3 regions of the Streptomyces sp. NPDC001700 genome follow, and region 3 is predicted to be linked to each of the others. Evidence: riboswitches for the same ligand, from Rfam matches in the RefSeq annotation. Region 3 holds a riboswitch; each other region holds the start of a gene.
What was found. A riboswitch is a leader RNA that binds a small molecule or an ion and turns the genes downstream of it on or off. The one in region 3 is predicted to bind thiamine pyrophosphate.
Positions count from the first base shown of each region.

Region 1: another riboswitch for thiamine pyrophosphate. It lies ahead of ACWC5C_RS15755 (thiamine ABC transporter substrate-binding protein); the one in region 3 lies ahead of ACWC5C_RS18170 (purine-cytosine permease family protein).
Region 2: another riboswitch for thiamine pyrophosphate. It lies ahead of thiO (glycine oxidase ThiO); the one in region 3 lies ahead of ACWC5C_RS18170 (purine-cytosine permease family protein).

Region 1 is NZ_JBSFGE010000007.1:117,639-127,871, reverse strand. It holds gene tsf (translation elongation factor Ts) at 1-641, shown strand, start outside; gene pyrH (UMP kinase) at 793-1,572, shown strand; gene frr (ribosome recycling factor) at 1,677-2,234, shown strand; gene ACWC5C_RS15765 (phosphatidate cytidylyltransferase) at 2,234-3,430, shown strand; gene rlmN (23S rRNA (adenine(2503)-C(2))-methyltransferase RlmN) at 3,516-4,622, shown strand; TPP riboswitch at 4,689-4,792, shown strand; gene ACWC5C_RS15755 (thiamine ABC transporter substrate-binding protein) at 4,788-5,861, shown strand; gene ACWC5C_RS15750 (ABC transporter permease) at 5,921-7,534, shown strand; gene ACWC5C_RS15745 (ABC transporter ATP-binding protein) at 7,580-8,608, shown strand; gene ACWC5C_RS15740 (LOG family protein) at 8,631-9,767, opposite strand; gene ACWC5C_RS15735 (hypothetical protein) at 9,849-10,233, opposite strand, start outside.
Region 2 is NZ_JBSFGE010000001.1:409,491-419,723, reverse strand. It holds gene ACWC5C_RS01950 (phytoene desaturase family protein) at 1-742, shown strand, start outside; gene ACWC5C_RS01945 (hypothetical protein) at 789-1,799, opposite strand; gene metF (methylenetetrahydrofolate reductase [NAD(P)H]) at 1,839-2,756, opposite strand; gene thiE (thiamine phosphate synthase) at 2,878-3,525, opposite strand; gene ACWC5C_RS01930 (Rv2175c family DNA-binding protein) at 3,670-4,035, opposite strand; gene ACWC5C_RS01925 (NAD(P)/FAD-dependent oxidoreductase) at 4,115-5,347, opposite strand; TPP riboswitch at 5,542-5,655, shown strand; gene thiO (glycine oxidase ThiO) at 5,654-6,859, shown strand; gene thiS (sulfur carrier protein ThiS) at 6,856-7,068, shown strand; gene ACWC5C_RS01910 (thiazole synthase) at 7,074-7,919, shown strand; gene ACWC5C_RS01905 (SRPBCC domain-containing protein) at 7,966-8,454, shown strand; gene pknB (Stk1 family PASTA domain-containing Ser/Thr kinase) at 8,542-10,233, shown strand, end outside.
Region 3 is NZ_JBSFGE010000008.1:301,277-311,509, forward strand. It holds gene ACWC5C_RS18135 (FtsX-like permease family protein) at 1-2,317, opposite strand, end outside; gene ACWC5C_RS18140 (ABC transporter ATP-binding protein) at 2,320-3,084, opposite strand; gene ACWC5C_RS18145 (hypothetical protein) at 3,081-3,350, opposite strand; gene ACWC5C_RS18150 (sensor histidine kinase) at 3,459-4,748, shown strand; gene ACWC5C_RS18155 (response regulator) at 4,736-5,395, shown strand; gene ACWC5C_RS18160 (IlvD/Edd family dehydratase) at 5,456-7,162, shown strand; gene ACWC5C_RS18165 (triphosphoribosyl-dephospho-CoA synthase) at 7,232-8,110, shown strand; TPP riboswitch at 8,181-8,276, shown strand; gene ACWC5C_RS18170 (purine-cytosine permease family protein) at 8,268-9,674, shown strand; gene ACWC5C_RS18175 (APC family permease) at 9,800-10,233, shown strand, end outside.

The DNA of each region.
Region 1 (10,233 bases), on a different contig from region 3:
TCGCCGACGACAACACCTCCGGTGTGCTGGTCGAGCTGAAGTGCGAGACCGACTTCGTGGCCAAGGGCGACAAGTTCATCGCCGTCGCCGACGCCATCGCCGCCCACGTCGCCAAGACCGTCCCGGCCGACCTGGAGGCCCTGCTCGCCTCCGAGATCGAGGCCGGTAAGACCGTCCAGGCGTTCGTGGACGAGGCCAACGCCACTCTCGGTGAGAAGATCGTCCTCGACCGTTTCGCGCAGTTCTCCGGCGGCTTCGTCGCCGCGTACATGCACCGCACCAGCCCGGACCTGCCGCCGCAGGTCGGCGTCCTGGTCGAGCTGGACAAGGAGAACGCCGAGGTCGCCAAGGACATCGCGCAGCACGTCGCCGCCTTCGCGCCGAAGTTCCTGAGCCGTGACGAGATCGCGGCCGAGACGGTCGAGAACGAGCGTCGCGTCGCCGAGGCCACCGCCCGCGAGGAGGGCAAGCCCGAGGCCGCCCTCCCGAAGATCGTCGAGGGTCGCGTCACCGGCTTCTTCAAGGAGAACGTCCTGGTGGACCAGGCGTTCGCCAAGGACAACAAGAAGAGCGTCCAGAAGGTCCTGGACGAGGCCGGCGTCTCCCTGACCCGTTTCGCCCGTTTCCGCGTCGGCGTCTGAGCCGAGCAGCGAAACACCGGCGACACCGATAGGGTCGTAGGCAGCCAACCGTCAACCGGTCGGCCGCAGATGTGACGAGGAGGCCATTGCCGCAGAGGTCGTACCAGGACCCGGCAGTGGCCTTCTTCGTATGTGCACGAGGAGATCTCCAATGAATCACGGCGCGGACGCCAATCAGGCCGCCGACAAGAACGCGGACGGCCCAGTACGACACGGCCGTTTCCTGCTGAAGCTGTCCGGCGAGGCGTTCGCCGGGGGCGGGGGACTCGGGGTCGACCCCGATGTCGTGCACGCCATCGCCCGCGAGGTCGCCGCCGTGGTGCGGGACGGCGCGGAGATCGCCATCGTGATCGGCGGTGGCAACTTCTTCCGCGGGGCCGAGCTGCAGCAGCGCGGCATGGACCGGGCGCGCTCGGACTACATGGGCATGCTCGGCACCGTCATGAACTGCCTCGCTCTCCAGGACTTCCTGGAGAAGGAGGGCATCGACTCCCGCGTCCAGACCGCCATCACCATGGGCCAGGTCGCGGAGCCGTACATCCCGCTGCGCGCGGTGCGCCACCTGGAAAAGGGCCGTGTCGTGATCTTCGGCGCGGGCATGGGCATGCCGTACTTCTCCACGGACACCACCGCCGCCCAGCGTGCCCTGGAGATCGACGCCGAGGCGCTGCTCATGGGCAAGAACGGGGTCGACGGGGTCTATGACTCCGACCCCAAGCGGAACCCGGACGCGGTCAAGTTCGACGCTCTGGAGTACGGCGAGGTGATCACCCGGGACCTCAAGGTCGCCGACGCCACCGCGATCACCCTCTGCCGGGACAACAAGCTGCCGATCCTGGTTTTCGAGCTGACCGCCGAAGGAAATATCGCCCGCGCGGTGAAGGGTGAGAAGATCGGCACGCTCGTGAGCGACCGGGACGTACGCGCCTGACGGCTCGTTCGGGGGATGGACAACGGCCTGCCGGTCGGACACCGTGCAGGAGAAGACGCACGCAGGGGCGAGGCTCTGCTTACGGATAACACCAGGAGCAAGTGGTGATCGAAGAAATCCTCCTCGAGGCCGAGGAGAAGATGGAGAAGGCCGTTGTGGTCGCCAAGGAGGACTTCGCCGCGATCCGCACCGGGCGTGCGCACCCGGCGATGTTCAACAAGATCGTGGCGGACTACTACGGTGCGCTGACGCCGATCAACCAGCTCGCGTCGTTCTCGGTGCCCGAGCCGCGCATGGCTGTGATCACTCCGTTCGACAAGAGCGCGCTGCGCAACATCGAGCAGGCGATCCGGGACTCGGACCTCGGGGTCAACCCCAGCAATGACGGCAACATCATCCGAGTGGTGTTCCCGGAGCTGACCGAGCAGCGCCGCAAGGAGTTCATCAAGGTCGCCAAGGGCAAGGGCGAGGACGCGAAGATCTCGATCCGCAGCATCCGCCGCAAGGCCAAGGAGTCCATCGACAAGCTGATCAAGGACGGCGAGGTCGGCGAGGACGAGGGCCGCCGTGCCGAGAAGGAGCTCGACGACCTCACCGCGAAGTACGTCGCGCAGGTGGATGAGCTGCTCAAGCACAAGGAAGCCGAGCTGCTCGAGGTCTGATGAACGACTCTTCCTGGGGGGCCCCACCACGCGCCGGACTCTGGGGACCGACTGATCAGGGCACCTCCCCCGGCTACGGCTGGGAGGTGCCCCCTTCTTCGGCGGGTCCCGCTTCGGCGGGTCCCGCGCACGACGTGGCCGAAGCGGCGCAGACTCGCCCCATGCCCACCGTGCCGCACGCAGGCGGCGACCCCGGCGACGCCGCCGGCCGTGACCGGGGGGCCGCCCGGCCGGGCGGCCCCTTGTTCCGCGATGAGCGTGAGCCTCGGCCCGGCCCCCGGCAGCAGCCCGCCGGGCAGCCGCCGACGCCCCCCGGCCCCGGCCCCGAGTCCGCCGGGAGCGCGCCCGGCAGCGGCGGCGGTCAGGGGACGAAGAAGAAGAGCGCGGGCCGCGATCTGCGCGCCGCGATAGGGGTGGGCGTCGGCCTCGGCGCGATCATCGTCGCCTCGCTCTTCATCTACAAGCCCGTGTTCATCGGCGTGATAGCGGTCGCCGTGGTCGTCGGGCTGTGGGAGCTGACCTCCCGGCTGGCCGAGCGGAAGGACATCCGGGTCCCCCTGGTGCCGCTCGCCGTCGGCGGTGTCGCCATGGTCGTCGCGGGCTATGTGCGCGGGGCGCAGGGCGCCTGGGTGGCGGTGTCGCTCACGGCGCTCGCCGTGCTCGTGTGGCGGATGACCGAGCCACCCGACAACTACCTCAGGGACGTCACGGCGGGCGTCTTCGCCGCCTTCTACGTGCCGTTCCTCGCCACCTTCGTGGCGCTCATACTGGCCGCCGAGCACGACGGCCCGCAGCGGGTGCTGACCTTCCTGCTGCTGACGGTGGTGAGCGACACCGGCGCGTACGCGGTCGGCTGGCGCTTCGGCAAGCATCCGCTCGCGCCCCGCATCAGCCCCGGCAAGACCCGCGAGGGGCTGATGGGCGCGGTGGCGTTCGCGATGGTCGTGGGGGCGCTGTGCATGCAGTACCTCATCAGGGACGGCGTGTGGTGGCAGGGGCTGCTGCTCGGCCTCGCCGTCGCGGTCAGCGCGACCCTGGGGGACCTCGGCGAGTCCATGATCAAGCGTGACCTCGGCATCAAGGACATGGGCAAGCTGCTGCCCGGCCACGGCGGGATCATGGACCGGCTCGACTCGCTGCTGCCCACCGCGCCCGTGGTGTGGCTGCTGTTCGTGATCTTCGTGGGCGGCGGCTGAGCCGTCCGTACCGAACAGGGCTGTTCAGGGCCCCGCGCCGCCCGTGGCGCGGGGCCTTCCGCGTGTCTGCGACACTGGTACGGCCATGCCTAAGCCCGGAGAACTCACTTTCGCCGTGCCGCGTGGGGCCAAGAAGCCCCCGCGGCATCTCGCCGACCTCACCCCCGCCGAGCGCCGCGAGGCCGTCGCCGCCCTCGGGGAGAAGCCCTTCCGGGCCGGGCAGGTGTCGCGTCACTACTTCGCCCGCTACACCGACGACCCCGCCCAGTGGACCGACATCCCGGCCGCCGCGCGCGAGAAGCTGGCGACGGAGCTGCTGCCGGACCTGATGAGCGTGGTGCGGCACATCAGCTGCGACGACGACACCACCCGCAAGACCCTGTGGCGGCTCTTCGACGGCACGCTCGTCGAGTCCGTGCTGATGCGCTACCCGGACCGGGTCACCATGTGCATCAGCTCCCAGGCGGGCTGCGGCATGAACTGCCCGTTCTGCGCCACCGGCCAGGCGGGTCTGGACCGCAATCTGTCGACCGCCGAGATCGTGCACCAGATCGTCGACGGGATGCGGGCCCTGAGGGATGGAGAGATCCCGGGCGGCCCGGCCCGGCTGTCCAACATCGTCTTCATGGGCATGGGCGAGCCGCTGGCCAACTACAACCGGGTCATCGGCGCCATCCGCAGGCTCACCGACCCCGAGCCGGACGGCCTCGGGCTGTCCCAGCGCGGCATCACCGTCTCGACCGTGGGGCTGGTCCCGGCGATGCTGCGGTTCGCCGACGAGGGCTTCAAGTGCCGCCTCGCGGTCTCCCTCCACGCGCCCGACGACGAGCTGCGCGACACCCTCGTCCCGGTCAACACCCGCTGGAAGGTGCGCGAGGTGCTGGACGCGGCGTGGGAGTACGCGGAGAAGTCCGGCCGCCGGATCTCCATCGAGTACGCCCTGATCAGGGACATCAACGACCAGGCCTGGCGCGGCGATCTGCTCGGCCGGCTGCTCAAGGGCCACCGGGTCCACGTCAACCTCATCCCGCTCAACCCGACGCCCGGCTCCAAGTGGACGGCGTCCCGGCCGGAGGACGAGAAGGCGTTCGTGGCGGCCCTGGAGCGGCACGGGGTGCCGGTGACCGTCCGGGACACCCGGGGGCAGGAGATCGACGGGGCGTGCGGTCAGTTGGCGGCCACGGAGCGCTGACCACCGGCTGATACGGTGCCTTCGCACAACCCGTCGTACAACCATCCCGTAGTGACGGACAACTGAACATTCCGACAGGGGAGCGCGACAGCGCTGAGAGTGCGGCACGGCCGCAGACCCTCCAACCTGATCCGGGTCATACCGGCGTAGGGAGTCAGCCTCACCATGAACAGCCATCTTCGGCGTGCGCTCACCGCCGCCCTCGTCGGCTCCCTCGGCACCGGCGTCCTCAGCGGCTGCGGCGGAGGTGCGGCGGAGGGCAAGGACTCCAAGACCGTCACCCTGGTCTCGCACGATTCGTTCGCGGCGTCCAAGGCGGTCCTCAAGGAGTTCACCCGCACCACCGGCTACAAGGTGCGGGTGCAGGCCGGGGGCGACGCGGGGGCGGCCGTCAACCAGGCGATCCTGTCCAAGGGCCATCCGCAGGGCGATGTGTTCTTCGGCGTCGACAACACCCTCCTCTCCCGCGCGCTGGACAATGAATTGTTCACCCCGTACGAGGCGAAGGGCCTGGACAAGGTCCCGGCCGCGCACCAGCTCGACCAGGCGAAGCATCGCGTCACCCCGGTCGACTACGGCGACATCTGCGTCAACTACGACCGCGCGTACTTCGCCGAGAAGAAGCTCGCGCCGCCGAAGACGTTCGCCGATCTGACCAAGCCCGCGTACAAGAACCTCCTGGTCACCGAGAACGCCGCCACCTCGTCCCCCGGCCTCGCCTTCCTGCTCGGCACCGCCGCCCGCTACGGCGACGACGGCTGGCGGGACTACTGGAAGAAGCTGCGGGCCAATGGCGTCGAGGTGGTCGACGGCTGGGAGCAGGCGTACTACGACCGCTTCTCCGGCTCGGCGGGCGGCGCCAAGGGCGACAAGCCGCTCGTCGTCTCGTACGCCTCCAGCCCGCCCGCCGAGGTGGCCGACGCGAAGTCGAAGCCCGCCAAGGCCCCGACCGGGGTGGCGGAGGGCACCTGCTTCCGGCAGACGGAGTTCGCCGGGCTGCTTGAGGGCGCGGGCAACACCAAGGGGGGCAAGGCGCTGCTGGACTTCCTGCTGACCAAGCGCTTCCAGGAGGACGTACCGCTGAACATGTACGTCAATCCGGTGCGCGAGGACGCGAAGCTGCCGGAGATCTTCACCCGGTACGGGGCCAAGGTCGCCGATCCGGCCACGCTGCCCCCGCGCAAGATCGCCAAGAACCGTGAGCCCTGGGTCAAGGCATGGTCCTCGCTCGTTCTGTAGCGCCTCGCGAGAAGGGTGCGGGGAGGAGCGTCCGCGGTGCCGCCGTGCGGTTCGCCCTTATGGCCATCCCGCTCGCCTTCTTCGGCGTCTTCTTCGCGTATCCGGTGGCCGCGATCGTCACCCGCGGGCTGCGCGCCGACGGCCGCTGGCACCTCGGGCGGATACCCGAGGTGCTGGGCGATCCGTCCGTCTTGCACACCCTGTGGTTCACCGGCTGGCAGGCGGCCGCGTCGACCGGGCTGACGCTGGCGGTCGCGCTGCCCGGCGCGTATGTCTTCGCCCGCTTCGACTTCCCCGGCAAGGGGCTGCTGCGCGCCGTGGTGACCGTGCCGTTCGTGCTGCCGACCGTGGTCGCCGGATCGGCGTTCCTGGGGCTGCTCGGCCGGGGCGGGCTGCTGGACGAGCTGTGGGGGATACGGCTGGACACCAGCGTCTGGGCGATCCTGCTGGCCCACGTCTTCTTCAACTACGCGGTGGTCGTCCGCACCGTCGGCGGGCTGTGGGCGCAGCTCGATCCGCGTCAGGAGGAGGCCGCCCGGGTGCTCGGCGCGAGCCGCCTCGCCGCCTGGCGCCGGGTCACCCTGCCCGCGCTGGGGCCCGCCGTGGCCGCCGCCGCGCTGATGGTCTTCCTGTTCACGTTCACCTCCTTCGGGGTGATCCAGATCCTCGGCGGCCCGCGCTACGCCACCCTGGAGGTGGCCATCTACCGGCAGACCGCGCAGCTGCTCGACCTGCCGACGGCCGCGGTGCTCACCCTCGTCCAGTTCGCGGCGGTCGCGGCCGTGCTCGCCCTGCACGCCTGGACCGTACGGCGCCGGGAGGGCGCCCTGCGGCTCGTCGACGCCGCCCGGACCGCGCGCCGCCCACAGGGCGCGGCGCAGTGGGGGCTGCTCGCGGGGGTGCTGGCCGTCGTCGCGCTGCTGATCGTGGTGCCGCTCGCGGTGCTGGTGGAGCGCTCGCTGCACGGGCCGGACGGCTACGGGTTCACGTACTACCGGGCGCTCCAGTCCGCCGCCGACAGCGGCGGCACCTTCTTCGTGGCGCCCGTGGAGGCCATCGGGAACTCCCTCCAGTACGCGGCGGTCGCCACCCTCTTCGCGCTCGTCGTCGGCGGCCTCGCCGCCGCCGCGCTCACCCGCGGCGCCGGGCGTTTCGTCCGCGGCTTCGACGCGCTGCTGATGCTGCCGCTGGGCACCTCGGCTGTCACCGTCGGCTTCGGCTTCCTCATCGCGCTCGACGAGCCCCCGCTGGATCTGCGCGCCTCCTGGGTCATCGTCCCGCTCGCCCAGGCCCTGGTGGGCGTGCCCTTCGTGGTGCGCACGATGCTGCCCGTCCTGCGCGCCGTGGACCACCGGCTTCGGGAGGCGGCCGCCGTGCTCGGCGCGTCCCCGCTGCGCGCCTGGCGCGAGGTGGACCTGCCGCTGGTGGGGCGGGCGCTGGCGGTCGCGGCGGGGTTCGCGTTCGCCGTATCGCTCGGCGAGTTCGGGGCCACGGTGTTCATCGCCCGCCCGGACCTGCCCACCCTCCCGGTGGCCGTGGCGCGCTTCCTGGGCCGCGCCGGACAGCTCAACTACGGGCAGGCGATGGCCCTGAGCACGATCCTGATGGTGGTGTGCGCGTGCTCCCTGCTGGCCCTGGAACGCGTCCGCACCGACCGCTCGGGGGAGTTCTGACATGGAGGGTTCTGACATGGCGGGTTCTGCTATAGGGGCAGCCCGATGACGCTGCTGCGACTGGACGAGGTGACGGTCAGGTACGGCCGCCATGACGCGCTCGACGCCGTCGACCTGGCCGTCGCCGAGCACGAGACGGTCTGCGTGCTGGGCCCCAGCGGCAGCGGCAAGTCCACCCTGCTGCGCGTGGTCGCCGGGCTCCAGCGCGCCGCCTCCGGCCGGGTGTGGCTCGCGGACCGCGACCAGAGCGATGTGCCCACCCACCGGCGCGGCGTGGGGCTGATGTTCCAGGACCACCAGCTCTTCCCGCAGCGTGACGTGGGCGGCAACGTCGCCTTCGGGCTGCGGATGCGGGGCACCGCGCGCGCGGAGGCGGATCGCCGGGTCGCCGAACTGCTGGAGCTGGTCGGACTGCCCGGCGCGCAGCGGCGGCCGATCGACTCGCTGTCCGGCGGTGAGCAGCAGCGCGTCGCGCTCGCCCGCGCGCTGGCGCCTCGGCCTCGGCTGCTGATGCTGGACGAGCCGCTGGGCCAGCTCGACCGAGGGCTGCGGGAGCGGCTGGTCGTGGAGTTGCGGGAGCTGTTCGCCCGGCTGGGCACCACGGTCCTCGCCGTCACCCACGACCAGGGCGAGGCCTTCGCGCTCGCCGACCGGGTCGTGGTCATGGAGAACGGGCGGATCGCGCAATCCGGCACTCCGCTGGAGGTGTGGCAGCACCCCGCGAACGAGTTCGTCGCCCGCTTCCTCGGCTTCGACAACGTGGTGGAGGCGACCGTGCACGGCGATGTCGCCGACACGGTGTGGGGCAAGCTGCCGGTGCCGCCGGGCTCCCGGCCGGGCCCGGTCCGGCTGCTGGTCCGCCCGGCCGGGGTGCGGCTCACCGCCCCCTCGGACGGGCTGCCCTGTACGGTCGCCGCCCGTACCTTCCGCGGCGACCACGTGGCGCTCATCCTCCAGCCGTCCGAGGGCCCCCGCCTGGAGGCGTCCTGCGCGCTGCGGGACGCTCCGGAGGCGGGGGAGCGGGTCGGGGTGGTGTTCGACGCTGCGGACGTGGTGGTGCTCGGTTCGCCGTAGCGCGGCCCGTCCGTAGAAACGTTCAGCCGGTCAGGGCGGCCAGCGCGTCCGGGGCCTCGTCCACCGAGTCCACCAGCGCGATACGGGCCTTCATCGACCGCCCCTCCGCGAGCGCTTCGAGCAGCGGCCAGGCCGGGAGGCGGCGCGTCCAGTGGTCGCGGTCCACGAGCACCATCGGGGTCGGCTCACCGCGCGACTCGTAGTAGTTCGGCGTGGCGTTGTCGAAGATCTCCTGAAGGGTTCCGGCGGCGCCGGGCAGGAAGACGACGCCCGCGTTCGAGCGGGCCAGCAGCCCGTCCTCGCGGATGGCGTTGGCGAAGTACTTGGCGATGTGCGAGGCGAAGGCGTTCGGCGGCTCGTGCCCGTAGAACCAGGTCGGTATCCCGACCGACGCGCCGCCGTCCGGCCACCGCTCCCGCACCGTGAACGCGGCCCCGGCCCACGCGCCCACCGAGGGGCGGAACGAGGGCGTCCGGGCGAGGAGTTCGAGCGCCTCCTTGAGCGCCGCGTCCGGCAGCGGGGCCGTGTACGCGCCCAGGTTGGCGGCCTCCATCGCGCCCGGGCCGCCGCCCGTCGCGACGGTCAGCCCGGACCGCGCCAGCGCCTGTCCGAGCCGGGCGGCGCCCGCGTACCCCTCGGAGCCGCGCTCCAGCGCGTGCCCGCCCATCACGCCCACCACCCGGGAGCCGGTGAGCAGTTCGTCCAGCGCGTCGGAGACCGCGTCGTCGTGGATCGAGCGGAGCATCGAGGCGAAGATGTCGCCGTCCGCCTTGGTCCGCTGGAACCAGGCGTACGAGAGCGCGTCCGGCGTGCCCGCGTACCCGTCGTCCCCGTCGTCCAGGCCCTCGAACAGCTCGGCCGGGGTGTAGAGGGTGCCCCGGTACGGATTGAACGGCAGGTCCGGTACGGGCGGGAAGACCAGCGCCCCCGCCGCCCGGATCCGCGCGGCGGCTTCCGGTTCCATCGGACAGCCGAGGAACACCGCCCGGTCGGTGTCGGTGGACAGCAGCGCGGACGTACGGGCCGTCAGATCGACGGACTGGACCCGGTATCCGGCCAGGGTGCCGCGGGCGACAACCTGGTCGAACTCCTCCAGGGACTCTATTTCGACGTCGGGTGCGGTGGTCTCAGTGGGCGCCGAAGCGTCATTGGTGGGCACGGCGTCATGCTAATCACACCGGACGGCGCGGGGGTCAGACCAGGGTCGGAAGGGTCGGCGGGGTCGGAAGGGTCGGCGGGGTCAGGAGTGGGCGAACGGCATCGTCGTCAGCTGGGCCACGCCCCAGGCCACCGGCGCCAGCAGGAGCAGCAGCGCCCCACCGCGCAGCGCGGCCGCGCCCCGCAGCAGCCGGGCCGACGCGCCGAGGCGCAGCAGCGCTGCCGTGGTGCGCCGCCGTGCGCTCCGCGCCTCCAGCGCCGCCGTGAGCGCCGTGGCGAACGCGCACATCAGGACCAGGCCCACGCCCAGCTCCGTGAGCGGACCGAACCCATGGGGGCCGGGGCGACCGTGGGCCGCTCCGTGCGGCCACAGCGCTCCGTACAGCCCGGCGGCGACCGCGCACAGCACCCCCACCGGACGCCCGATCAGCCCCGCCTCCTGCTGCAGCACGCGCCCCGCGAGCAGC
Region 2 (10,233 bases), on a different contig from region 3:
CGGCACGGTCGCCGAGGCGGACGCGGTGGTCGCGGGCATCGACCCGGCGCTGCTGCCCGCCCTGCTCGGCGGCCAGGAGCCATGGCGGGAGGGCGAGGACGTCACGCCCGGGCCGGGGCCCGTCAGCGGCCCGCCCGGCCGCCTCACGGTCCTCCTGGCGCTGCGCGGCGGCCGCCCCGAGGGCGCGGTGCACCGGACCGTGGTGCACGCCCCGGACCGCGACGCGGAGCTGACCGCCGTGTTCGGCTCAGCAGATGAAGGCCAGAGCGAGAGCGGCCTGCGCGCGTCCTGTCCCCGCCCCACGGTGACCGTGCTGCGCCCGGACGACCCCGCGACCCGCCCCGACGACGGCCACGAGGCCGTCACCCTCAGCGCGGTCGTCGCCCCGCACGGACCGGTCGACTGGACCAGCGGGAAGGCGGCCGAGGAGGGCGCGGAGCGGCTCATCACGGCCGCCGAAGCGGCCATACCGGGGCTGCGGGACCGCATCCTGTGGCGCGAGGTGCGCACCCCCCGCGACACCGCCTCGGCCACCGGGGTCGCGGGCGGCGGAGTGCCGGGCCCGGCGCTGGCCGGTGCCGAGGGCCGGTATCTGCGCCCCGCCAACCTCACCCGGCTCCCGGGCCTCTATCTGGCGGGCGGCTGGTCCCACCCGGGCGGCGGGCTGGCCCACGCCGGAATGTCGGGTGCGCTGGTGGCGGGCCTCATCGTCGAAGGCCAGGACTGGCGCGGCTCGCAATGAGCCGCGCCCGTCCTGGCCCTCATCAGACGGAACGGACCGGAGCGGGTCAGAAGCGGTACTGCTCGTCGTACCCCTGCTGGAAGCCCTGCTGGTCGTCGTAGGGGTACGGGGGCTGATCCGGCTGGCCGGGCTGTCCCGGCTGCCCGGGCGGGAGGTCGCCCTCGCGCTGCTGCGGGACCCAGGGCCCGCCCGGCTCCATCGCGTCGGCGCCCGGCATGTACTGCTGCGGCGAGCCGTACGAGGCGTCCGCCGCGTAGTGGTCGCCGCCGCCGAAGGCGTACGGGTCCTGCTGGTAGCCCGCGTACGGGTCGTCGTACTGCTGCTGCGGGTAGGGCTGCTGCTGGGCGTAGCCCTGCTGGTCGTAGGCGCCCGCGTACGGGTCCTGGCCGTAGGCGGCGTACGCCTGCTGGTCCTGGTAGCCGTACTGCGCGGCGTCCGCGTAGACGTCCTGGCCCTGGCCGTAGCCCACGTCGCCGTAGGCAGAGTCCTGGAAGCCCGGCTGGCCCTGGAAGCCGGGGGCGCCCTGGGCGTCCTGCGTGCCGTAACCGGCGTACGTCTCGTACGCGCTGTAGCCCGCGTTCGGGTCAGCGTAGCCGCCGCCGGCGGGGGTGAACGGGGACGGCTCCTCGTAGACGCCGTACTCGCTGGTGTCGTCCGGCATCGGCTCCGGCCGGTAGGTGGGCGGCTCGGGCCGCTCGACCCGGACGTCCTCGACGTCCGAGATCCGCAGGGCCGGTTCGGGCTCCGGACCGTCCGGCAGCGGGTCGCGCTCGCGTCCACGGCCCAGCCCCGGCAGCCCGGGCAGGCCTTCCAGGGCCCAGCCCTTCTCGAAGCCCTGGCGGAAGGAGAGGGTGACGTACGTCTGGCCGACCGCGAAGGCGATCGCGCCGATCGCGATCACCACCACCGCCGGGATCAGCACCCCGACGACCACGCCCAGAAAGCCGACGAAGGCCAGCAGCCGCCAGCGCAGCCGCGCCTTGTACTGCAGCAGTACCTCTCCCAACAGCCACAGCGCCACGACGCCGAAAGCGATGTAGAGGACCGTCCAGCCCATGCCCGCCCCTCTCAGTGCGGCTGCCCCTCGGCCGCCGTATCAGGACCGCTGGTGCAGTCCCAGATTCTTGTAGATTTCCAGCGTCGCCGTGGAGTGGTTCAGGGTAATGAAGTGAAGCCCGGGGATCTCCTCGGCCATCAACCGCGCGCACACCTCTGTGGCGTAGTCGATCCCGATCGAGCGTACAGCCGCCGCGTCGTCCTTCACCGCCAGGATGCGTTCGGCCAGCTCCGGTGGGAAGGCGGCGTTGCTGAGCTGCGCGAACCGCTCGATCTGCCTGACGTTCGTGACCGGCATGATCTCAGGGATGATCGGTGTCGTACAGCCCGAGGCCGCGACCCGGTCGCGCAGCCGCAGGTAGTCCTCCGGGTAGAAGAACATCTGGGTGATCGCGAAGTCGGCGCCCGCGCGGCACTTGTCGACGAAGTGACGGATGTCGGTGTCCCAGTCCGTCGAGCGCGGGTGCATTTCGGGGAATGCGGCGACACCGACGCAGAAGTCCCCGGACTCCTTGATCAGGCGGACCAGCTCGGCGGCGTAGGTGATGCCGTCGGGGTGCTTGACCCAGTCGGCCATCGGGTCTCCGGGCGGGTCGCCGCGCAGGGCGAGCATGTTCCGGATTCCGGCACCGGCGTACTGGCCGATGATGTTGCGCAGTTCGGCGAGGGAGTGGTTGACCGCGGTCAGGTGCGCGACGGGGGTCAGGGTGGTGTCGGTCGCGATCTGCTCGGTGGCGCGGACGGTGCCCTCACGGGAAGAGCCGCCCGCGCCGTACGTCACGGAGACGAAGGTCGGTGAGACAGCCTCCAGTCGGCGGATGGCGTTCCACAGCGTGTGCTGCCCCTTGTCCGTTTTGGGGGCGAAGAACTCGAAGGAATACGATTGCTCACCCGACGCGAGCAGGTCACGCACGGTAAGGGCTCGATCAGTCCTGGTGGAAGCGGTGCCTAGGGCCATACGGGAAGGTTAGCCAGCCGGGTGGTCGGCGCCCACCCGGCAACGTGGTTATGGGGGTTTTGCCGGGCTCCTGTCCGCAATGCGGACGGAAATATCGAGCCGGGCTCAACTCCGACACCTGCTAGACATCTGTCGCTCGCACACGCTTCGCCAGCGCTTCCGTGGCCGCCGCCGGATCCGTGGCCTCGGTGATGGCCCGCACCACGACGACCCGGCGCGCTCCCGCCTCCAGGACCTGGTCCAGGTTCGACGCGTCGATGCCGCCGATCGCGAACCAGGGCCGGGCCGGGCGCCGGGCGGCGGCGTGCCGGACCAGGGAGAGGCCGGGCGCGTGGCGGCCCGGCTTGGTGGGGGTGGGCCAGCAGGGGCCGGTGCAGAAGTAGTCCACGCCGGGCTCGGCGAGGGCCGCGTCGACCTCGGCCTCGGCATGGGTGGAGCGCCCGATCAGCGGGCCGTCGCCGAGGATGGCGCGCGCCGCCGGGACCGGCAGGTCGCCCTGGCCCAGGTGGAGCACGTCGGCGCCGGTGGCATGGGCGACGTCGGCGCGGTCGTTGACGGCGAGCAGCTTGCCGTGGCGGCGGCAGGCGTCGGCGAAGACGGCGAGGTGGTCCAGCTCCTCGGCGGCCTCCATGCCCTTATCCCGCAGCTGGACGATGTCCACCCCGGCGGCCAGCACGGCGTCCAGGAACTCCGGCAGGTCGCCCTGGCGCTTGCGCGCGTCGGTGCACAGGTAGAGGCGGGCGTCGGCCAGCTGCTCGCGTGCGGTCATGGGTGGCTTTCCCCCCGGGTCGTGCGGCGCACGGGCCGGGACGGGCGACCGCCGTCGGATGACAGCGGTCGGCCCGGCCCGTACGCCTGGTGGTGGTTCGGATACGGCGGACGGAAAACGGCGGACAGGAAACGGCGGACGGCGTCAGACGGCGAGCGCTTGCGCGCGCCGCTTCACTTCCGTTCCGCGATTCTCGCGCAGCGCCTGGGCCGGGGTGCCCGGCAGGCTCGGGTCAGGGGTGAAGAGCCACTCCAGCATCTCCTCGTCGCTGAAGCCGTCGTCCTTGAGCAGTGTCAAGGTGCCCACGAGGCCCTTGACGACCTTTCCATCACCGATGAAGTCCTCGGGCACCTGGAGCACCCGGTTCTCGCCACGGCGCACCGCGATCAGCTGGCCCTCCTTGACCAGCTGCCTCACGCGCGTCACCTCGACGCCGAGCCGGTCGGCGATGTCGGGGAGAGTGAGCCAGGCGGGGACGAGAGCATCGATCTTTGCGTCAATCTCGGTCACAGGACAAGCCTGCCATCTGGGACTGACAGTGGGTAGCCGGGCGTCCGCCGTGCGGACCTCCCGGGCCCCTCCGGGGCCGTCACAGAACGGCCGACTTCAGCGGAACGGAAGGATCTGTTGCGCGGGTGCGGTCCAGTCGGGCGCCGCGTTCGATCAGCTTGCGGCCCTGGGCCAGATCGCGCGGACGGCCGACCGCCAGCAGGGCGACCAGGGCCCCGTCCCGCAGCCAGCACACCGACCAGGCGGCGCCGTCCGGGTCGCCCCGCCAGACCAGTTCGTCGGCGTCCGAGTGGTGTCCGGCGTACTGCACGAAGCGCCCGAACTGCTCGGACCAGAAGTAGGGCACCGGGTCGTAGACCTGGCCGGGGAAGTGCGCGGTGCGGCTGCCGACCACATTGGCGGCGACCGTCCGCGGCCCCTGGAGCGCGTTGTCCCAGTGGTGCACCAGCAGCCGGGTCCCGTAGCGGGCGGAGGGGAAGGACGCGCAGTCGCCGACCGCGTACACCTCGGGCGCCGACGTACGCAGCCCCTCGTCGGCGGCGACGGACCGGTCCTCGGCGAGTTCGATGCCCGAACCGGCCAGCCAGCCGGTCGCGGGCCGGGCGCCGATGCCGATGACCACCGCACCGGCCCGCAGCCTGGTGCCGTCGCCGAGCTGGAGTCCGTTCCGGTCGATGCCGGTCACCCGGGCGCCGGTGACCAGGGTGGCGCCGTAGTCCGCGTACCAGCCGGTCATATGGGCCGCGACCTCCGCCGGGAGGGCGCCCACCAGCGGCCGGTCCGCGGCCTCGACGACCGTCACCGCGCAGCCCGCCTCGCGGGCCGCGGTCGCGAACTCCGCGCCGATCCAGCCCGCCCCGACCACCACGATCTCGTCCTGCCGGGCGAGCACCGGGCGCAGCCGTTCGGCGTCGTCCAGGGTCCGCAGGAGGTGGACACCGGGCACGCCCTCGCTGCCGGGCAGGGCGATCGGCTCGGCACCGGTGGCGATCACCAGGACGTCGTACGGGATCGGGCCGGACCCGGTCGCGACCGTCCGCCCGGCCGTGTCCAGCCCGGTCACGGCGACGCCGAGCCGCAGCCCGATGCCGAGCGCGGCGAAGTCCACGTCGAACGCGGACCCCTCGGCCTTGCCGAGCAGTACGGCCTTGGACAGCGGCGGCCGGTCGTACGGCTGGTGGGGCTCGGCGCCCAGCAGCAGGATCTCCCCGCTCCAGCCCTGCTCACGCAGCGCGACGGCGGTCTGCACCCCCGCCATGCCCGCGCCGACGATCACCACCCGCTGTCCGCCGCCACCCGCCGAGGACGCCATCGTCTTCGTCGTCTCATCGCTCACACGATCACTGTATTGCGGCAGGTGGGGCGGACCGGAGAGCGCACGACGAGATCTCGGGCACAGACCGACGGGCCGGACGTCCTGTCGTATCGCGGACACGGGGCCTCCTGCCCGGCCCGCCCGGGACGCTCCCTTCCGGCCGATTCGGGGCGCGTACTAGGGTGGCGGGACAGAGCACTCGCGGGAGCCCGGGCGCACCGGGCTGAGAGGGAGGCTGGCGCGGCCTCCGACCGTACGAACCTGATCCGGGTCATGCCGGCGAAGGGAGGGGGCGACCAGCCCATGCACACACCACAGCGAATAGCCCGGGATGGCGCACCGTACGACGTCCTGGTCATCGGCGGCGGCATCATCGGCCTGGTCACGGCCTGGCGGGCGGCCCAGCGGGGCCTGCGCACCGCCGTCGCCGACCCGGCGCCCGGCGGCGGGGCCGCCCGGGTCGCGGCCGGGATGCTGGCGGCCGTCACCGAGCTGCACTACGGCGAGCAGACCCTGCTCGGACTGAATCTGGCCTCGGCGCGCCGCTATCCGTCCTTCGTGGCGGAGTTGGAGGAGGCGAGCGGCCATGACCTGGCCTTCCGCACCTGCGGCACGCTCTCGGTCGCGCTCGACGCGGACGACCGCGCCCATCTGCGGGAGCTGCACGCCTTCCAGCAGCGGCTCGGTCTGGACGCACAGTGGCTCACGGGGCGCGAATGCCGACGCCTGGAGCCGATGCTCGCGCCGGGCGTGCGCGGGGGCCTGCGCGTCGACGGCGACCACCAGGTCGATCCGCGGCGGCTGGCGGCCGCGCTGCTGACGGCGTGCGAGCGCGCCGGAGTGGATCTCCACCGGGCCGCCGTGGAACGGCTGCTAGTGGAGGGCGACCGGGCCACCGGGGCCGAGCTGGCGGATGGCGCGCGCCTGACCGCCGGGCAGACCGTGCTGGCCGCGGGCAGCCTCAGCGGGCGGCTCCCGGGCGTCCCCGAGGCGGTCCTGCCGCCCGTACGCCCCGTCAAGGGCCAGGTGCTGCGGCTGTCGGTGCCCGGCCCGTACGCGCCCTTCCTGTCCCGGACCGTACGGGCCGTCGTACGCGGCGGGCACATCTACCTCGTCCCGCGCGAGAACGGCGACCTGGTCGTCGGCGCGACCAGCGAGGAGCTGGGCTGGGACACCACGGTCACCGCGGGCGGGGTGTACGAGCTGCTGCGCGACGCGCACGAGCTGGTGCCCGGCATCACCGAACTGCCGCTCGTCGAGACCCTCGCCGGGCTCCGCCCCGGCTCCCCCGACAACGCCCCGCTGCTCGGCCCGACCGAACTGCCGGGCCTCCAGCTGGCCACCGGCCACTACCGCAACGGCGTCCTGCTGACCCCGATCACCGGCGATGCCATGGCCGAGGCGCTGACGGGCGGCGAACTCCCGCCCGAGGCGCGGCCGTTCTCCCCTCAGCGCTTCGCGACTCCCCCCGCAGAAGTCCAGGCAGCAGTACAGGAGCACACCGCATGACCGTCACCCTGAGCGTCACCGTGAACGGCGAGCCCCGCGAGCTGCCCGGCGGGACCACCCTCGACGGGGTCGTCGCGACCCTCACCCAGGCGCCCAAGGGCGTCGCCGCGGCCGTCAACGAGACGGTCGTCCCGCGCGGCCAGTGGCCCGCGACCCCGCTCGGCGACGGTGATCGCGTCGAGGTCCTCACCGCGGTCCAAGGAGGCTGACCCTCATGTCTCACCCCATAACGTCGCACCCCACGACGCTCGATCAGGTCCTCACCGACGCCGATCCGCTCACCATCGCCGGTACGTCCTTCGGCTCCCGCCTGATCATGGGGACGGGCGGTGCGCCCAGCCTGGACATCATGGAGCGCTCGCTGATCGCCTCCGGCACCGAGCTGACCACGGTCGCGATGCGCCGCCTGGACCCCGCGGTGCAGGGCTCGGTGCTGTCCGTACTGAACCGGCACGGCATCCGCCCGCTGCCCAACACCGCGGGCTGCTTCACCGCCGGGGAGGCCGTGCTGACCGCCCGGCTCGCCCGCGAGGCGCTGGGCACCGACTGGGTGAAGCTGGAGGTCATCGCCGACGAGCGCACCCTGCTCCCCGACCCGATCGAGACGCTGGACGCCGCCGAGACCCTGGTGGACGACGGCTTCACGGTCCTGCCGTACACCAACGACGACCCGGTGCTGGCCCGGAAGCTGGAGGACGTCGGCTGCGCCGCGATCATGCCGCTGGGCTCACCGATCGGCTCCGGCCTCGGCATCCGCAACCCGCACAACTTCCAGCTGATCACCGAGCGGGCCCAGGTCCCGGTGATCCTCGACGCGGGCGCGGGCACGGCGTCCGACGCGGCGCTCGCCATGGAGCTGGGGTGCGCGGCAGTCATGCTGGCCTCGGCCGTGACGCGCGCCCAGGAGCCGGTGCTGATGGCCTCGGCGATGCGGCACGCGGTGGCCGCCGGGCGGCTCGCGCACCGGGCGGGCCGTATCCCCCGCCGCCACTTCGCCGAGGCGTCGTCCCCGGGCGAGGGGCTGGCCGCGCTGGACCCGGAGCGGCCCGCGTTCGCGTAACGCCGTCGTCCGGGGCGGCCTACCGTGGAATGCGGAGGTGGTCGCCGTGAGGGAACCGACAGCCGGGCCCGAACCGACAGCCGTGCCCGTGGGCGACCGGATCGAACGTGAGACATACGTCTCCGCTCCCATCGACCGCGTCTGGCGGGTGCTGACCACGCCTGAGCACATCCGTACCTGGTACGCCCCCGGCGGCTGCGAGATCGAGCCGCGCCCCGGCGGGACCGTCCGCTTCCGCTGGGACGAACACGGGGAGTTCCACGGCCTGGTCGAGCGGGCGGTGCCCGACGCCCTGTTCCGCTTCCGGCTGGCCCACGCGCCCGACCGCGCGCCGGACGGCCCCGGGCAGGCCACCGTGGTCGAGTTCACGCTCTCCCCGGAGGGCGCGGGCACCCGCCTCCGCCTCGCCGAGACCGGCATCCGCGCGCTCGACCTCCCGGACGACGCCAAGGCCCGGCACGCCGAGTACGCCGCCCTGGCCTGGACCTCCGCCCTGGAGGAGCTGGCCGCCCTCGCCGCCGCCTCACATAACTGAGGCCCAAGTCACCGTTGTGTCGCAGTAAGGACCGGAGATGGGGCGGGCGGCCCGGAGCGGCCGTGACGGCTCGTAGACTGCCTTCTCGTGGATACGACGCTCCAGGACCCTCTGGTCGGGCAGGTGCTCGACGGCCGCTACCGCGTTGAGGCGCGCATCGCCGTCGGCGGGATGGCGACGGTCTACCGGGCCGTCGATACGCGGCTCGACCGCGTTCTCGCCCTGAAGGTGATGCACCAGAGCCTCGCCTCGGACGCCGCCTTCGTGGACCGCTTCATCCGCGAGGCCAAGTCCATCGCCAGACTCGCGCACGCCAACGTGGTCGGCGTCTACGACCAGGGCACGGACGGCCCGCACGTCTACCTGGCCATGGAGTACGTCGCCGGGTGCACCCTGCGTGACGTCCTGCGCGAGCGCGGGGCCCTCCAGCCGCGTGCCGCGCTGGACATCCTGGAACCGGTGCTGGCCGCGCTCGGCGCCGCCCACCGGGCGGGCTTCGTCCACCGCGACATGAAGCCGGAGAACGTGCTGATCGGCGACGACGGCCGGGTCAAGGTCGCCGACTTCGGCCTGGTCCGGGCGGTGGACACCAACACCAGCGCCTCGACCGGATCCGTGCTGGGTACCGTCTCCTACCTCGCCCCCGAGCAGATCGAACACGGTACGGCCGACACGCGAGCCGATGTCTACGCGTGCGGTGTGGTCCTCTACGAAATGCTCACCGGGTCCAAGCCGCACGGCGGCGACACCCCGGCACAGGTCCTCTACCAGCACCTCCACGAGGACGTCCCGCCCCCGTCCGTCGCCGCGCCCGAGGTCGCGCCCGAGCTGGACGCGCTGGTCGCCTCCGCCACCGCGCGCGATGTCGCCCTGCGCCCCGCCGACGCCGTCGACCTCCTCGGCCAGGTGCGGACGGCGCGGGCCGCGCTCACCGACGTACAGCTGGACGCCGTACCACCACAGGCCCACGCGCTGCCCGACGACGGCTCCGAAGCCCGTACGACGGTGATCCCGCGCCCGGCGGGTTCCATGGCGCAGGACGAGGTCAACCACACCAGCCGCCTGGAACTCCCCCCGGAGCCCCCGGCCCCGCGCCGCCGTATGCCGCGGCGCGGCGTGGTGACGATCGTCGCCGCCGTGCTGCTGGCGCTCGGCATCGGCGCCGGGGTCTGGTACATCAGCGCCGGGCAGTTCACCAATGTGCCGTCCGTGCTGAAGATGACGCGCTCGGACGCCGAGAAGAAGCTTGAGAGCGCCGGTCTGGACGTGAAGGTCGTCCAGGATTACAGCGACGTCGTCGACAAGAACAAGGTCATCAGCTCCAAGCCCGGCGTCGGCGAACGCATCCGCTCCACCGGCACCGTCACCATCCACGTCTCCCAGGGGCCGCCCCGGGCCGAGGTGCCCAATGTGGTCGGCCGCCCGCTCACCGAGGCCAGGCAGAAGATCGCCGACGCGGGGCTGAGGGTGGGCAAGGTGACCCGCACCTTCCGCAACGAGACCCCGCAGAACACGGTCGTCTCCACCACCCCCGGCCCGGACTCCGTCCGCCGCCCCGACACGCCCGTGAACATCCTGGTCAGCAAGGGCGAGCCCATCGAGATCCCCGACCTCACCGGCGACGCCCCGGCCGACGCCCGCGCCGAGCTGCGCGAGGCGGGCTTCAAGGTGAAGTTCGCCGAGCGCCGGATCTTCTCGGAGGAGGACCGAGGCACGATCGCCGCCCAGTCCCCGAAGGCCGAAACCGACGGCGCCAAGGGCGACACGGTGACCCTCACC
Region 3 (10,233 bases):
CCTCGCGCCGCATCATCGCCCGGATCTGGCGCGGTGTGGCACCGATCAGCCGGAGCGTGGCGAGTTCGCCGCGCCGCTGGGTCGTGGTGGCGATCAGCTTGTTGGCGATCCCCAGCAGCAGGTAGCCGAGCAGCACGGCGAGCACCGCGACATTGATCCACAGCTCGGGCGCGGTGCCGCCCACGCCCCCGAGCCGTGGCCCGGAACGCTCGTCGTCCAGCGCCAGGCCCGGCCGTGCCGAGGCCAGCGCGGCCACCTGGCGCCGGGCCTCCTCGCCGCCGTCGGTACGGATCAGAACGCTCTGGTCGAGCCCCGTCGTGGTGTGTCCGGCGGCCAGGTCCCTGGAGAGTACGACGGGGCCGAAGCCGAGGCCGCGCGCGTACGTGGCCACCACCCGGGCGGTGACCCGGGCGCCGTCGCCGAGCACCAGCTCCACCTCGCTGCCCACCGGAGCGTCGCGTGATGTGGCGGCGTCGGTGGAGACGGCGACGGTGGCGCCGGTGAGCCCCGCGAGGCTCCCGTCGCGCACGTCCAGATCGAGGACGTCCGGCGCCTGCGGGGTCAGCACCAGCGCGGAACTGCTCTCGATCTCGGGTTCCCCCAGCATCCGGTACGGCCACAGGACGGTGGTCGAGGTGACCGGGGCCGCCGCCCGTACGCCGGGAGTGTCCCGCAGCGCGGGAACCACATCGCCGGGCATGCCGCCGAGTCCGGGCGCGCTCATCCCGAGCTGCGCCCGGGTGGCGTCGCGGAGGTCACCGGAGGTGGCCGCCATCACCGTGGTCTGGGTCAGGGTGTAGGTGAGCGTGAACACCACGGCCATCGCGAGGGTGCTGATGGCGGCGGCGGAACGCAGCGCGTAGCCATGGCTGTTGGCCACGGCCAGCCAGGTCGGTGCCGAGGCCTTCGGGGAAAGCTTCCGCGCCAGCAGCCGCCCGACGCCGCCGACCAGGGCGGGACCGGCCAGCGCGAGCCCGATCGCCGCGACGAGACCCGCCACGGCGGTGGCCGCCGCCCCCGCCTGCGACCGGATCAGCAGGGGAGTGACCGAGGCCCCGGTGCCCACGGCGATCATCGCCAGACCGGCCTGGGCGCGTGCCTTCGAGGGGGTACGGGGTTCGCTGCGCGACTCGGCGACCGCCTCGGTGGCCGGTCTGCGCGACGTACGCCACGCGGCGCACCGGGCCGCCACCCACACCACGGCGACCAGCAACAGCACGGCCACGACCGCCGGAAGCGGGCTGAAGGTCAGCGGCAGCGCGTCCGGCAGCATCCCGTTCGAGACCAGCAGCCCGCGGAACCGTTCGGCCAGCGGATAGCCGAGGGCGGCACCGGGCAGGGCCGCGGCGACCGCGATGATGGCGGCCTGGGCCCCGGCGAGCTTGCGGATCTGGCGCGGTGTCGCGCCGACGGCGCGCATCAGGGCGAGTTCCCGCCGCTGGGCCGCGATCGACACCGACAGCGCGCCGCCCACGATGAACCCGACGACCAGCAGGGTGACCCCGGCCAGCGACCCCGCCAGCAGGGGCAGCAGGGAGCGGGCGGCGGCCGTGCCGGGCGCCTCGGCGTCACCCCGGGCCGCCCCGGTGGACACGGTCAGCCCATCTGCCCCGACCAGGTGGCGGACCTCGGTGGCGACCGAGCCACCGGCGCCCGGTTCGGCACGTACCGCGATCAGATCGACGGAGTCGGTGGCGGGGCGGGGGCCGTGGCCGGTCAGCCGCGCCGCCGTGGCGTCGGCGAACCAGAGGCCGCTTCCGGCGGTGTCCACCACGGCCGATACCCGGTAGCGGGCCGAGCGCCCGGCGGCGGCCACCGTGACCCGGTCGCCGGGCCCTGCGTGCGCGGCCGTGGCGGTACGGCGGTCCAGGGCCACGTCGTACGGACCGGCCGGGGGCGTGCCGGTGATACGGGGGCGCTCCAGCAGGGCGGTCGAGGACCATCCGTGTCCGGTGGCCCCTGGATCGTCCGCCGGTACGGGCCCGCCGTCCCGGGTGACCACCGTGGCGGGGAAGCTCCGGTCGCCGACCGCGTCGGCCACGCCGGGCAGTTCCGCCACCCGGTCGACGAGTCCGGCCGGCACCCTGGCCCGTTCCGGCAGCGCGATCGGCAGGTTCCCCTCCGGGTGGAAGGTCTGGCGGCCGGACACGACGACATCGGCACCGGCGAGCCGTTCCACCGGCGCGTGCGAGCGCCATCCCGACTCGGCCAGCACACCGATGCCGGTGATCATCGCCGCGCCGCCGAGGGTCGCGCACGTGACGGCCAGCAGCGCGGCGATCCTGCGGCGCACCATGTGCCACGCGAGGTACAGCATCGTCACTCCGTTTCCAGCGTGGTCACACAGTGGGCCAACTCGGCGGCGGTGGGGGCCTTCAGCGTCTCCACGACCCGGCCGTCGGCCATGACCATCGCGAGGTCCGCCCGCGCGGCGGCGGCCGGGTCGTGGGTGACCATCACCACCGTCTGGCCGAGGCCGTCCACCAGGTCGCGCAGCAGCCCCAGCACCTCACGGGCGGTCCGCAGATCCAGCGCGCCCGTCGGCTCGTCGGCGAACACCACCGCCGGACGGGACACCAACGCCCGTGCGATCGCGGCGCGTTGCTGCTGGCCGCCGGAGAGTTCGGCCGGGCGGTGCGCGAGCCGGTCCGCGATCCCGACCCGCTCGATCAGTCCGCCCACCCACGCCCGGTCGGGTTTCTCACCGGCCAGCCGCAGCGGCAGCATGATGTTGTCCTCGACGGTCAGCGACGGCACCAGGTTGTAGGACTGGAAGACGAAGCCCACGGAGCGTCGGCGCAGCTCGGTGCGGCGGGCCTCGTCCAGCCCGCCGATCTCCGTACCGTCGATGAAGGCACGCCCATCGGTGGGGGAGTCGAGACCCGCGGCGCAGTGCATCAGGGTGCTCTTGCCGGAGCCCGAGGGCCCCATCACGGCGACGAACGTGCCGCGCTCCACGGTCAGCGACACCTCGTCCAGCGCGCGGACACCGCCGGGGTACGTCTTGCTGACACCGGCCAGCTCCACCGCCGGTGTGTGACAGTCCGCCAGGTGCCGCTGGTTCTCGGTGCGGATGAGCCTCATGGCCGCCGCCTGCGGTGGTGGGCGACGAGCGCGACGGCACACGCCAGGGCGGCCACGCCGAAGCCGATGCCGACGAACACGCTCAAGCCCCCGATGGACGACGTCACCATGTTGGCGACCGCGAACACCACCAGCAGCAGCCACAGCACGGGACGGACGAACCCGGTCCCGCCGCGCTCGGGATCCGGCCGTGGTGGCTCCGGGGCCGCGAAACCTCGGTAGGGGTCCGTCACGTAAAGCTCCTCGTACGTCGGAGTGTTGGGCACGCACCGACGCTACGAACCGGCGCCGCCACCGGCGATCCGGCCAGCGGGAGACCCGGGGTACAGCAGGCTGTACCCCGTGCCTTATCGTTCGCCGTCCAGGAGGTGGGGATGGACATGCGCGAGGCCGCCCGGGCCGACTCCACGGGGGCCACCCCCGGGCCCACCCGCCCATGGGACGTGTTCGCCCGTGGCCGGACCGTTCTGGACGCCTTCGACCAGCTCGCGGGCGGGCTCGCCACCGCGATCCTGGCCCTGGTCATGCTGGTGTGGCTGACCGCCACCGCGCTCGCGTGCCTCGTCGGGGTGGGGCTGCCGCTGGTGCCCGTCACCCTGCGCGGGCTGCGCGCCGTGGCCAACCGGGAGCGCGCCCGGCTGTCCCGGTGGGGCCCGGACATCATCGCCCCCGAGCCGGGCCCGACGCGGCTGCGGGCCGCTGTCGCGGACCCCGCCGTCCGGCGGGAGGCGCGCTGGCTGGTCTGCCACGCCACCGCCGGGCTGTCGCTCGCGCTGACCGGCCTGACGCTGCCGCTCTCGGCCGCCACCGACGCCACGTTCCCGCTGTGGTGGCGGCTGGTGCCACCGGAGCAGGCCACCCCGTCGCCCGTGCCGCTGTGGACCGTGCACGACTGGCCCGGCGCCTTCGCGGTCTGCCTGCTGGGCCTCGGCTGGATCGCCGTCGTCGCGGGTGTGGCGCCGGGCATGGCGTGGCTCCAGGCGTGGCCGGGGCGCCGGTTGCTCCCGGCCCCGCCGGGGACCGACCTCGCCCTGCGCGTCGCCCAGCTCACCGCCACCCGCGCCGCCGCGCTGGACGCGCACGCCACCGAACTGCGGCGGATCGAGCGGTCGCTGCACGACGGGACGCAGAACCGCATGGTCGCCGTCACCGTCCTGCTCGGCGCGGCCCGCCGCGCCGTGGCCCGCGACCCGTCCCGCGCCGACGCCATCCTCGAACAGGCCCAGAGCGCCGCCGAGCAGGCGCTCGCCGAACTCCGTGGCGTCGTCCGCAGCATCCTGCCGCCGGTGCTGGCCGACCGGAGCCTGACCGACGCGCTCACCGGCCTGGCCGCCGACTCCCCGGTGCCCTGCCGGATCGACGCCGACGTACCCGGCCGGTGCGCCGCGTCCGTCGAGGCCACCGCCTACTTCGTGGCGGCCGAGGCGCTCACCAACGTGGCCCGGCACAGCCACGCCCGCCACGCCACCATCACCGTCCGACGCCACGACGGCCGACTGCGCCTGTGCGTCACGGACGACGGCCGCGGGGGAGCGGACGAGCACGGCGGCTCCGGGCTCATCGGCATCCGCCGCCGCACCGAAGCACACGACGGGACACTCGTCCTCACCAGCCCACCCGGTGGGCCCACGACCCTGGAGGTAGACCTGCCATGCGGATTGTGATCGCCGAGGACGATCCGCTGCTGCGCGAAGGGCTCGCCCTGCTGCTGCGCGCGGAAGCGCTCGACGTCGTGGCCGCCACCGGCACCCCCGACGGCTTCCTGGACGCCGTCGAGGCCCACGCCCCCGATGTCGCCATCGTGGACGTCCGGATGCCACCGACCCACACCGACGAGGGCATCGTCGCGGCCGTGGAGGCCCGGCGCCGCCGCCCTGACCTGGCCGTCCTCGTGCTGTCCGCTTACGTCGAGCAGGCCTTCGCCACCGATCTGCTCGCCGAGGGCAGCGCCCGGCTCGGCTACCTGCTCAAGGAACGGGTCGGCCGCGTCGAGGAGTTCCTGACCGCGCTGCACCGGGTGGCGGACGGCGGCACCGCCATCGACCCCGAGGTCGTCGCGCAGCTCTTCGCCCGCACCCGGCCCGACACCCGGCTGGACCGGCTCAGCCCGCGCGAACGCGACGTCCTGGCCCTGATGGCCGAAGGGCTCGGCAACACGGCCGTCGCCGAGCGGCTCGTCGTCACCGAGGGCGCCGTCCACAAGCACATCCGTAGCATCTTCGCCAAGCTCGGGCTGGCCCCCACCGACCGCACCGACCGGCGCGTGGCCGCCGTGCTGCACTATCTGGAAGACGCCCACCGCCGCGTCTGACGACCGCGTGTTGTGGGCAGCGTTCCCTCCGACGGTCGTCGAAGAGATCGGAAGGTTCGTATGAGTGACACGCACCGGTCGCGGCAGTGGTACGAGGGTGAGACCCGCGACGCGTTCATCCACCGCGCCTGGATGCGGCGCGGCCTCCCCGACCACGCCTTCGACGGACGCCCGCAGATCGTCATCTGCAACACCTGGTCCGAACTCACGCCCTGTAACAGCCACTTCCGCGAGATCGCCGACCATGTGAAACGGGGCGTGTGGGAGTCCGGCGGGGTGCCGCTGGAGCTTCCGGTGCCATCGCTGGGGGAGACCCTGCTGCGCCCGACCGCGATGTTCTTCCGAGACCTGGCCGCGATGGTGACCGAGGAACTCATCCGGGCCAACCCCGTCGACGGGGTGATCCTGCTCGGCGGCTGCGACAAGACCGTACCGTCCCTGCTGCTGGGCGCCGCGTCGGTCGACCTGCCCACCCTGATGGTCACCGGCGGCCCCATGCTGAACGGCTCGTGGCAGGGGCGCCCGCTGGGCTGCGGCACCGGGGTGTGGGAGCTGAGCGAGGAGGTGCGGGCCGGGCGGATGGAGCGCTCGGAGCTGCGCCGGGCCGAGTCGGCGATGATCCGCAGCCGGGGACACTGCAACACCATGGGCACGGCGTCCACGATGGCGTGTGCCGCCGAGGCGCTGGGCATGACCCTGCCCGGCAACGCGGGTCTCCCGGCCCCCGACAGCCGTCTGCTGGAACTGTCCCACGCGGCGGGCAACCGCATCGTCGACATGGTGCGCGAGGATCTGCGGCCCAGCGCCATCCTGACGGCGGAGGCACTGCGGAACGCGGTGCGCGCGGTGGCCGCCATCGGCGGCTCCACCAACGCGGTCGTCCATCTGCTGGCGCTCGCCCGCCGGGTCGGGGCGGACTTCGCGCTGGACGACATCGACCGCGCGGGCCGTGGCATCCCCCTGCTCGCCGATGTGCAGCCCGCGGGCTCGCACCTCATGGAGGACTTCCACCGCGCCGGTGGCCTGGACGCCGTCCTCGGGGAGATCAAGGAACACCTGGAACCGGCCCTCACCGTCTCCGGCCACCCCCTCACCGAGCAGTTGTCCGGCCACCCCAGCGCCGATCTCACCGTCATCCGCACCGCACAGGACCCGATCGCCCACCACGCCGGGCTCGCCGTGCTGCGCGGCAACCTCTGTCCCGACGGAGCCGTCATCAAACCCGCCGCCGCGACACCGGAGCTGCTGCGCCACCGGGGCCGCGCCGTGGTGTTCGACGGCATCGAGGACTTCCGTACCCGGATAGACGACCCGGACCTGGAGGTCGACGCGTCCGATGTGCTGGTCCTGCGCGGCTGCGGGCCACGCGGCTACCCCGGCATGCCCGAGGTGGGGAACATGCCCCTGCCGCCCGCGCTGCTGCGGGCCGGGGTGCGGGACATGGTGCGGATCAGCGACGCCCGCATGAGCGGAACCGCCTTCGGCACCGTCGTCCTGCACATCGCGCCCGAGTCGGCGGCGGGCGGCCCGCTGGGCCTGGTGCGGTCCGGCGACTGGATCGAGCTGGACACCGAGCGGCGGCTGCTGCGGCTGGACGTACCGGACGACGAACTCGCCGCCCGGCAACCGGTCACCGCCGCCGCGCCACCGGCCACCAGCGGCTGGGAGCAGATCTACCGCGACCACGTCGAACAGGCTGACCGTGGCGCCGGACTGGACTTCCTCAGCGGCACCCGCGGCTCGTTCGTCGCCCGCGAATCGCACTGAGGTGATGCCCACAGCGGGGTCACAGGAACATCCCACGTTCCGGAAAGGTTCGCCCTCTAGCCTCTGTCCATGCCCACGACGCGTTCCATGGATGAGGCACTGGCGCAGACCGCCGTACGAGCCCTGATCTCCCAGGCGGAACTGACCCCGAAACCGGGCCTCGCGGACACCCGCGACCTCCAGGCCCGCGCCACCGGCGCCGATCTGCTCGCGCTGCGCTGGGCGGCCAAGGCGCTGGCGCCCGGGTTCGCGGCCATGGCCGCCGCCGCCCGCCGCCCCGGCGAGCCGACGCGCGCGCTCCGTGAGGAGCTGGGCGCCATCGGCCGCTGCGCCGAGTGGACCATGGCGCGGGCCGATGGCGGCACGGCCGGTGACCGAGCCGGTGGCCCCACCGGTTCGGCCACCGGCCGACTGCACCACGGCGCGCTGTGGGTGCTGGGGCTGCTGGTGGCGGCCACCGCCCTGACTCCCGGCGCCACACCCCACGACGTGACCGCCACCGCCCGGCAGCTCGCGACCCACACCGACCGGGGCGCCCCGCGCAGGCCATCGGCGGGCTCGCAGGTGTCCGCCACCTACGGGGCGGCGGGTGCGCGCGGCGAGGCGCGCGCCGCCTTCCCGCATGTGCGCCGCGCCCTGGACGTCCTGTCCAGGACCCGTGCGGCGGGCGCCACCGAGACCCAGGCCCGGCTCGACGCGCTGCTCACCGTGATGAGCACCCTCCAGGACACCGGGCCGCTGTACCAGGCGGGGCCGCCCGCCCTCCGCCGGGTGCAGGACGGGGCGCGCGGGGTGCTGGAGGCGGGCGGCACCGCGACGGCCCCGGGCGCCGCCGCCCTCGCCACCCTCGACGCCGAGCTGCGCGGCGCGGGCATCGCGCCCCGGGGAAGCGCCGCGGTGCTGGCGGGGGCGCTGTTCCTGGACGCGCTCCCGCCAGTGGCCCGCTAGCTGCCCGGTGGCGGCCCGCACCCGCCCCCGGGACCCGGGCCACGTGGCGAGAGGTTAGGGTGGGCCCGCTCCACCGGACACGGGGTGCCCCCACGCGGGGGCTGAGATCACACCCGTCGAACCTGAACCAGTTAGCACTGGCGGAGGGATGTCATCGATGCCATTGCCGCATGCTGCCACCGAACCGGCGCCCACCGGCGCGGAATCCGTCTTCGACGGGCGGATGCCCACCGCGCCCGGTGATCTGCGCGTCGAGGCGCGCGGTATCGCGCCGGTCCCGGAAAGCCACCGCTACGGCGGACCGGGGCGCCTGTTCACCGTGTGGTTCGCCCCGAACCTGACCATGACCGGCGTGTTCACCGGCACCGTCGGCATCGGCCTCGGCCTGGACTTCGCCACCGCGCTGGCCGCCGTCGTCCTGGGCACCCTCATCGGCGCCGTACCCACCGCGTATCTGGGCACCTGGGGCAGTCTGACCGGAGCCGGGCAGCTGCCCCTGGCGCGGCTGGCGTTCGGCCGTGCCGTCAGCGTGCCCGGTGTCCTGCAGTGGCTGTCGTCGATCGCCTGGGACGCGCTGATCGGCCTGTTCGGCGGTGACGCGCTGGCCCGGCTGTGCGGGCTGCCGTTCTGGCTCGGCGTGCTGCTCATGATGGCCGCGCAGGGGGCCCTCGGGGTGCTGGGCTACGAGGCCGTCCACCGGATGCAGAAGCTGATGACCTTCGTCCTCGCCGCCGCGTTCACCGCCCTGGCCGTCAAGCTGCTCGACGGTGTCCACCCCGCCACCAGCGGCTCGGCCCATGGCGCCGACCGCCTCGGCGCGTTCGTCCTGACCAGCACGATCGCCCTGAGCCTGGCGCTGTCGTGGGCGCCGTACGCCAGCGACTTCAGCCGCTATCTGCCCCGCGCCACCTCCCGGACGCGGATGTTCTGGTGCACGCTGTCCGGCGTCACCGTGTCCTTCGTGGCGGTCCAGGCGCTCGGGCTGTGGGGGGCCTCCGTCTTCACCGACCAGACCGCCCGTGGCGTGGACGAGGCGCTGGGCGGCGGGGCGCTCGGCGCGTTCGGGCTGCTGGCCGTGGCGCTGGCCGCGCTGTGCAGCAACGCCATGAACGACTACAGCGGCTCACTGGCCCTGCAGACCGCCGGTGTCCGCATCCCCCGCCCGCTGGCCGCCGCCCTCGCGGCCGTGCTCGGCTTCCCGCTGGTGCTGTGGATGCACGCCGCCGACACCACCGCCCGCTTCCAGAACGTGCTGCTGTTCGTCGGCTACTGGATCCCCGGGTTCGTCGCGGTCGTGGCCGTCGACTGGTTCGCCCGCGCGCGGGCCCGGGGCGGCGCGCCCATCGACCTGGCCGCCGAGAGCGCCCGCCCGCAGCCGTGGTGGCCCGCACTGCTGGCGTTCGGCGCCGCGTTCGCCGCCGCGGTGCCGTTCATGGACACCACCCTGTACACCGGCCCGGTGGCGGCCGCGCTGCACGGCGCCGACCTCGCCTACTACGCCGCCTTCCTCGCGGCGCTCCTCGTCTACACCCCGCTCAGGATGCGCCGCCGTACGGCTCATTGAGGCCGCGTTTCGTCGGTGAAAGCGGCCCATATCCGCACGTCACACGGCATCCGGCCACCGAGTCCCACGGTGTGCGTGGCACCCTGGGCTTTTCGACCAACCGCACCACCGAGGAGAAGTGCCACGTGCCGCAGAACCAGCCAGCGGAGTCCATCGCCGCCCCGGCGGTGCTCGCCGAGGAACGCAGACTCCACAAGGACCTCGGCTTCTGGGGCCTGACCGCGATCGGGTTCTCCAACATCCTCGGCTCCGGCTGGCTGTTCGCCGCCCTGTACGCCGCCCAGACCGCCGGGCCCGCCGCGCTGCTCTCCTGGATCGCGGCGGGAGCGCTGTGCGCCCTGATCGCCCTGGTCATGGTGGAGCTGGGCGCCACCCGCCCGGAGGGCGGCGGCACCGTGCGGTGGCCGCTGTACGCGAGCGGGCGGCTGGTCGGCACGATGGTCGGCTGGTCCGTCGTGCTGTCCGTCGGCGGTACGGCCGCGGAGATCAGCGCGATCATGCAGTACGCCGCGCACTATCTGCCCGGGATCTACGACGGCGGCAGGCTCACCCTCCCGGG